DNA from 2 places in the Streptomyces sp. GL_141 genome. Region 2 is predicted to be linked to the other one. Evidence: riboswitches for the same ligand, from Rfam matches in the RefSeq annotation. Region 2 holds a riboswitch; the other holds the start of a gene.
The links. Region 2 has a riboswitch for guanidine ahead of AC3IX6_RS24125 (DMT family transporter). Riboswitches for the same ligand answer to the same signal wherever they lie in the genome.

Region 1: linked by a shared signal. The riboswitch ahead of AC3IX6_RS36435 (Ohr family peroxiredoxin) and the one ahead of AC3IX6_RS24125 (DMT family transporter) in region 2 are both predicted to bind guanidine.

What each region holds. Positions count from the first base shown of each region.
Region 1 covers NZ_CM174402.1:8,195,353-8,198,743, forward strand. The annotation lists gene AC3IX6_RS36425 (aldehyde dehydrogenase family protein) at 1-444, shown strand, start outside; gene AC3IX6_RS36430 (putative glycolipid-binding domain-containing protein) at 434-1,009, opposite strand; gene AC3IX6_RS36435 (Ohr family peroxiredoxin) at 1,084-1,536, opposite strand; guanidine-III (ykkC-III) riboswitch at 1,612-1,674, opposite strand; gene AC3IX6_RS36440 (AraC family transcriptional regulator) at 1,727-2,746, opposite strand; gene AC3IX6_RS36445 (type 1 glutamine amidotransferase domain-containing protein) at 2,986-3,391, shown strand, end outside.
Region 2 covers NZ_CM174402.1:5,433,425-5,436,815, forward strand. The annotation lists gene AC3IX6_RS24105 (HNH endonuclease signature motif containing protein) at 1-364, opposite strand, end outside; gene bcp (thioredoxin-dependent thiol peroxidase) at 511-978, opposite strand; gene AC3IX6_RS24115 (DUF3618 domain-containing protein) at 1,094-1,411, shown strand; gene AC3IX6_RS24120 (GroES family chaperonin) at 1,458-1,802, shown strand; guanidine-III (ykkC-III) riboswitch at 1,860-1,953, shown strand; gene AC3IX6_RS24125 (DMT family transporter) at 1,985-2,305, shown strand; gene AC3IX6_RS24130 (transglycosylase domain-containing protein) at 2,324-3,391, opposite strand, start outside.

The DNA of each region.
Region 1 (3,391 bases), 2.8 Mb from region 2:
AGCTCCGTCCAACTGGCCGCCGTACAGGGCCTCCTGGACCGTCTCGCACCCCACGCCGGGATCGTCGCCGGCGGCAGCAGGCTCCCGCGCCCCGGCTTCTTCCACGAGCCGACCGTGGTCGCGGGCGTCCGCCAGGACGACGAGATCGTGCAGGAGGAGATCTTCGGACCCGTCGTGACCGTCCAGTCCTTCGCGGACGAGGCAGAGGCCCTGCACCTCGCCAACGGAGTGCGCTTCGGCCTGGCCGCGAGCGTGTGGACCACCGACCACGACCGCGCGATGCGTGCCACCCGCGCCCTGCACACCGGCATCGTCTGGGTGAACACCCACGGCACCACCGTCTCCGAGATGCCCCACGGCGGAGTCAAACACTCCGGCTACGGCAGCGACCTCTCCCTGTCCGGCCTCCTGGACTACACCCAGGCCAAGCACGTCATGCTGTGAGCGAGGCGGCCAGGGAGGGGTAGTCCAGGACCAGACCGTCCTCGTCGAAGACGATGTCCGCGCGGAAGCCGTCGGACGCGTAGCGGACGCGCGCGCCGTGCTCGGCGCGCGCGAGATGCGTGTACGTCTGCCGGTCCGCACTGACGGCGAGGTCCGGGACCGAGACCCAGGCCATGAGGAAGTGGTGCGGTCCGGTTCCGGGCCGCTGGTGCAGGCCGTGGCGGAGCACGGGCATGGTGTTGGTCAGCGGGCAGAGGCCCAGGTCGCAGTCGAACGCGCCGTCGAGATCGGGGCGGTACGCGCCGTCCACGGTCCAGCGTCCGGAGTCGTTCCGCAGGTCCAGCTCGCGGGTCGACGCCGCCGTCTCGACCGTCAGGTGGAGGCGCGAGGTCACGTAGCCGTCGGACGTTTCGAGCGCGTACGCCAGCCAGTACGGCTCGGGGTCCAGACCGACGGCGCGCCCGCGCGCGGCCAGGGCGCCCTGACCGAGGTCGACCCAGGCGGTCGAGTAACCCGAGCCGGGGAAGACCTCCCAGGTGCGCACGAGGCGCCGGGATCCGCTCATGCCGTCACCGTATCCGCCCGCGCGGTGCCCGGCCGGCAGCCGCAGGCGTCCTCCCGCGCCGCGTCGCGCCGGGCTCAGGCTCCGTCGCCGGTGGCGGGGTCGTCCACCGCCAGGAGCGTCAGCGGGATGTTGCCGCGCACGGCCTGCGCGTAGGGGCAGACCGCGTCCGCCCGGTGCAGCAGCGGCTGCAGGTCCGCGGCCCGCCACCCGGGCAGGCTGACGGTGAGGGCCACCGCGAGGCCGTAGCCCGCCGGCGTGTCCGTCGTGCCGAGCTGTACTTCGCACGCCACGTTCGCGGCGGAGGCGTCCGCCCCGAACTCGGCGGCGACCTCCGCGAGCGCGGAGGTGAAGCAGGCGGCGAAACCGGCCGCGAAGAGCTGCTCGGGGTTGGTGGTGCCCGGGACCTTCTTGCGCGGCGGGGCGAGGCGGACGTCCAGGCGCCCGTCGTCGGTGCGGACGGACCCGGTACGGCCCCCGGAGGCGTGCGCGGTCGTCCGGTACAGGCTGCGGGTGAGTGGCACGGTCATGGCGTTCGGCCCATCTTGCTCGACGAGGACGCTGCCCGGGCGCGGACAGCGGAAGGCGCCGCTCGTGCGGCACCTCGCGCGTCGTCGTGCGTAACCGGGTACGGCGCATCTCGTCCGGGGCCTTGGGTCGGCCGCCGGACAATCTAGCAACGGGGACGGCCGTCCGGGGCGTCACCCGCGGTGACCCTCCTCACCCGCGCCCGGCCCCGTCGCGATCCGCGGACGCGGGCCGGTGCCTGCTCCGGTACGCCCCCGGCGGCATGCCCTCCCACCGGGTGAAGGCACGGACCAGGGCCGTCGCGCCGCTCAGGCCGACGAGCGGCGCGATCCGGTCCAGCGGCAGGTCCGTGGTCTCCAGCAGCCGCCCGGCCCGGCCGTGGCGGGCCGTGTCGAGGAGCGCGCGCCACGACGTGCCCTCCGCGTGCAGGGCCCTGCGCAGGGTCCGGACGCTGAGGCTGAGCTCCCCGGCGGGGCCCTCGGGGCCGGCGTCCGCCAGCGCGGCGTCCTCCAGCCACTGCCGTACGCGCTCGGCGACGGTCCCGGCGGCGGACAGCCGGTCCAGCAGCCGGTCGGCGTAGGAGCGGTGCAGGGCGTTGAGCGCCGGGTCGTAGAGGGGGCGGCGCCGGTCGAGGTCCGCGTCGGCGACCGTGATCGCCGTCTCCGGGGCGTCGAAGGCGACGGGACAGCCGAGGACGTCGGCGTACGGCTGCGCCGCGCCCCTGCGGGGGTGGGCGAACGACACGGCCAGGGGTGCCCAGTCGTCGCCGGCGATCCAGCGGCCCGCCCGCACCATGCTGCTGACGACCGCCTCCACCTGCTGGGGGTGCATGGCCGCGGGGGCGACGGTCGGCCGGTAGCAGACCCGGCCGACGCCGTCGTGGCGGTGCAGGGTCACCGTGCCGGCCTGGCTCACCAGCGGGTGGTAGCGCTCGGCCGCCTGCGCGGCGTCCGCGAGGCTGGCGCAGGTGAGGACGAGGTGGCCCAGGATGTGCAGGCCCTCGGGCCTGATGCGGTCACCGACGAGGAGCCCGGTGTGCGGGCCCGCGCCCACGGCGCCGAGCACTTCGTCCCACAGGGCGCGCATCTCGCCGAACTCCAGCCGGTCCGTGGGCAGGGCCCAGGAAGCCGGCCCGCGGGCGCCCTCCACCGTGGCGCTCAGGACGGCGAGGGCGTAGCACGCGGTGACGGAGGGCGGCTCGATGACTGACACATCGGTCAGTCAATGCGGGCGCGCCGCCCCCGTCAACACCGCACCCCACCCCACCGCCCCGGGGGACGACCGCCCGGGCGGGTCCGGAGAGTCAACGGGTTGGCCGCCGGAGTCAATGACGGGGCCGCGGGCCGCTCCTAAGGTCGGCCTGCGGGCAGCGGGGGACTCAGGGCCTCCGCAGCGCCGGGGACGTTCTGCCCCGCCGCCGTCCCGGTCACCACCGCTCAGAGGAGTACGCCGTGATTCTCTTCCTGCTCCCCGCGGGCGACTACGACCCCACCGAGGCGGCCGTGCCCTGGGCCGCGCTGCGGGACGCCGGCTTCGATGTGCGGTTCGCGACCCCGGACGGGAAGGCCGCGTACGCCGATCCCCGGCTCACGGACCTCGGCTTCTCCTGGCTGTCTCCCTGGCTGATGACCCGCCGCGCCGAGCTCGCCGCCTACCGGTACCTCACCGAGGACCCCCATTTCCTCGCCCCCTCCTCGTACAGGGAGGTGGACCCGGCCGACATCACGGGCCTGTTCGTCCCCGGCGGCCACGCCGCGGGCATGCGCACGCTGCTGGAGGACGCCACCGCCCAGTACCTGTTCGCCCGGACCTTCACCCAGGGGCTGCCGGTGGGGGCCGTCTGCCACGGCGTGCTGC
Region 2 (3,391 bases):
GGATATCTCGCGTGCCTACCGTGCTCGGCGGGGGTGCGAAGTGAGAGGTGTCTATCCCGAACCTCTTGACCTTGCGGCTGATGTGAGTGTGGTGGCCGCCGACAACGTCGAGACCGAGTCGGCGCAGCACCTCGCACATCGTCGTCGAGGATGCGACAACTTCGCTCAGGATCTCCCTCGTCCACTTCACCCCCTCGCGCTCGAAGTGTGAGACGTCCACACCCAACTTCCGCATGCGGTCGAGCAGGTACCTCCGCGACCCACCCTTCGGGTCCACCCCGAGCTTCCCCAGAGCCTCGGACAGCGTCCGCGACTCCTCCGCCGCCTCTGTGAGGCGTTCCTTCGTGTACTGACTGATGGGCATCGGCCCCTCCATTTCTCGGCCGCACGTGCGGCCCTCGCATGGAGTAACGGACCGATAGTCGGACGGTTGCGGCTGATTTCGTCCGATAAACGGAACAGCCCGCACCGTTTGTCGGGTGCGGGCCGTTCCGGAAGGAGGGGCGGGGATCAGATGCCCAGGTCCTTGATGATTTTGGCTACGTGGCCCGTGGCCTTGACGTTGTAGAGGGCGCGTTCGACCTTGCCCTCCTCGTCGACGATCACCGTGGAGCGGATGACCCCGGTGACGGTCTTGCCGTACAGCTTCTTCTCGCCGAACGCCCCGTACGCCGTCAGGACCTCCTTCGAGGGGTCGCTGACCAGGGTGACCTTCAGGTGCTCCTGCTCGCGGAACTTCGCCAGCTTCTCCGGCTTGTCCGGGGAGACGCCGATGACGTCGTAGCCGGCCGTGGCCAGGACGGCCAGGTTGTCCGTGAAGTCGCAGGCCTGCTTGGTGCAGCCCGGGGTCAGGGCGGTCGGGTAGAAGTACACGATCACCTTGCGGCCCTTGTGGTCGGCGAGCGAGATCTCGTTGCCGTCCGCGTCGGGCAGGGTGAAGGCGGGGGCGATGTCGCCCGGCTCAAGTCGCTCGCTCATTCTCAACAGTCTCCTCAAGAGGGGATCGGTACGGTGTCGAGACTAAGCTGCTGACAGACTGTTCATGGTGGGCTACGCCCGCCAAGGGACCGACCACGACGACGGAGGCAGCGCGGTGCCGGAAGCCAGGACCCCCGCACAGATCGAGGCGGACATCGTCCGTCGCCGCGAGCAGCTCGCTGAGGCGCTCGACGAGATCGGGGTGCGGATGCACCCCAAGACGATCGTCGGGGACGCCAAGGCGAAGGTGGTCGGCAACATCGACCACGTCGTCGGTCGCGCCGTGGCGACGGTGAACCGCCTCGTCACCGACGCCGGTGATGCGCTGCGCCACGACGATGGCGCCCCGCGCGTCGAGCGGATCGTGCCGGTCGCACTGCTCGCGGTCGGCGTCGTGGGCCTGCTGGTGATGTCGGCGCGGCGCAAGCGCTGATGACCCTGCGGGGTGCGGGGCGGGTGTGGGCGGGTAGGTTCGCTCCGTGAGCGAGAACACCACCACCCACGACAAGCTGCCCATCCGCATGCTGCACGACCGCGTGCTCGTGAAATCCGATTCGCCGGAGGGTGAGCGCCGCTCTGGCGGCGGCATCCTGATCCCGGCGACGGCCGCCGTGGGCAAGCGGCTGGCCTGGGCCGAAGTGGTCGCGGTCGGGCAGAACGTACGGACGGTCGAGCCGGGGGACCGGGTCCTGTACGACCCCGAGGAGCGGGCCGAGGTCGAGGTCCGCGGGGCGACGTACCTGCTGATGCGGGAGCGGGACCTGCACGCCGTGGCCGCCGAGCGGCTGGAGGGGTCGGAAGACTCCACGGGGCTGTATCTGTAGCCCGCGCGCAGAGCTGGAAAAGGGCCGGTGACCATCGTCACCGGCCCTTTTCGTTCGGTTTTGCTACGGTGGTGGGGAACCCCCGACGAGACGCGCCGTACCGGGTTGCCAGTGGCCAGTGGCCAGTGGCTGCAGGACAAGACGACGCACCCCGTTCCGCTCTCGTCCCGGAGGTGCCTGTCATGGCCTGGGTTCTGCTCATCGTCGCCGGTCTGATCGAAGTCGCTTGGTCGATCGGCATGAAGTTCACCGAGGGATTCACCCGGTTCTGGCCGAGCGTGTTCACGGGCGCCGGCATCGTGGCGAGCATGGTGCTGCTGTCGATCGCGGTCAAGACCCTGCCGATCGGTACGGCGTACGGCGTGTGGGTCGGCATCGGCGCGGCCGGTGCGGCGGTGGTCGGGATGGTCGCCATGGGTGAGCCCGTCACCGCCGCCCGGATCTTCTTCATCTGTCTGCTGCTGGCCGCCGTCGTGGGGCTGAAGGCGACCTCCGGTCACTGACTGACGACCGGGTCCTGGTTACTCCAGTAGGTCCGCCGGTGGGCGCAGGCCCTCGGTGGTGCCGCCCTGTGTGCCCGTCGTGGTGCCGGTCGTGGTGCCGCCGTCGGTCTGGCCCCCGGTGTTCTGGCCGCCGTCCGGCTGGCCGCCCGTGGTCTGACCGCCGGTGTTCTGGCCCCCGGTGGTCTGCCCCCCGTCGGTCTGGCCCCCGTTCGTCTGTCCGCCGTTCGTCTGTCCCCCGTTGGTCTGTCCGCCCGTCGACGGGGTCCGCGTCGGGCGGCCCGGCCGGTTCGAGGGGCGGTCGCCCGGGGTTTCCTCCGGGGACCGGCTCGGGTCCGGGTCCACGGGCAGGGGCTGCGGGGGCCGGTTCGCGCCGGGCATGAGCTCCAGGTCGAAGTCGACGGGGTCGGTGTCCGCCAGGGCCGTCTTCGTGTACTGGGCCCAGATCCGGGCCGGGTAGCCGCCGCCCCCGATGCGGGCCTCGCCCAGGGCCCCGTAAAGGGATTCCAGGGCGCCGGTGTCCGGGTCCTGGCCCATCATCGAGACGACCGTGACCAGGTTCGGGGTGTACGCCGCGAACCAGGCCGAGCGGTCCAGTTCGCCGGTCCCCGTCTTGCCCGCGGCCGGGTGGCCGGCGGCCAGGGCGGCCGTGCCGGTGCCGTTGTCCACGACGCTGACCAGCATGGACGTGGTGGTGTCGGCGGCTTCGCGGCTGACGGCCTGGGCCGGGTCGCGCGGCGGGAGCGGGACGGTGTCCCCGGCCTTGGTGATCTTTTCGACGAAGGTGTGCGGGGTGTGGCGTCCGTGGGCGGCGAGGGTCGCGTAGGCCTGGGTCATGTCCAGGACGCTGGCCTGCATGGTGCCCAGTGCCATGGCCGGTCCCGGGTCGAAGTTCGGGGTGTTCTCGGGGATGCCGAGGGCGATGGCGGTCTGCTTGACCTTGTCGGTGCCGACGTCGACGACCATCTGGGCGAAGACGGTGTTGACGGAGAGGTCGGTGGCGGTGTTGACGGTGATGTTGCCGTAGCTGACCTGCCCCTCGTTCTCCGGTGCGTAGGGGATGCGGGTGCCGACGACGCGCCGCTTGTT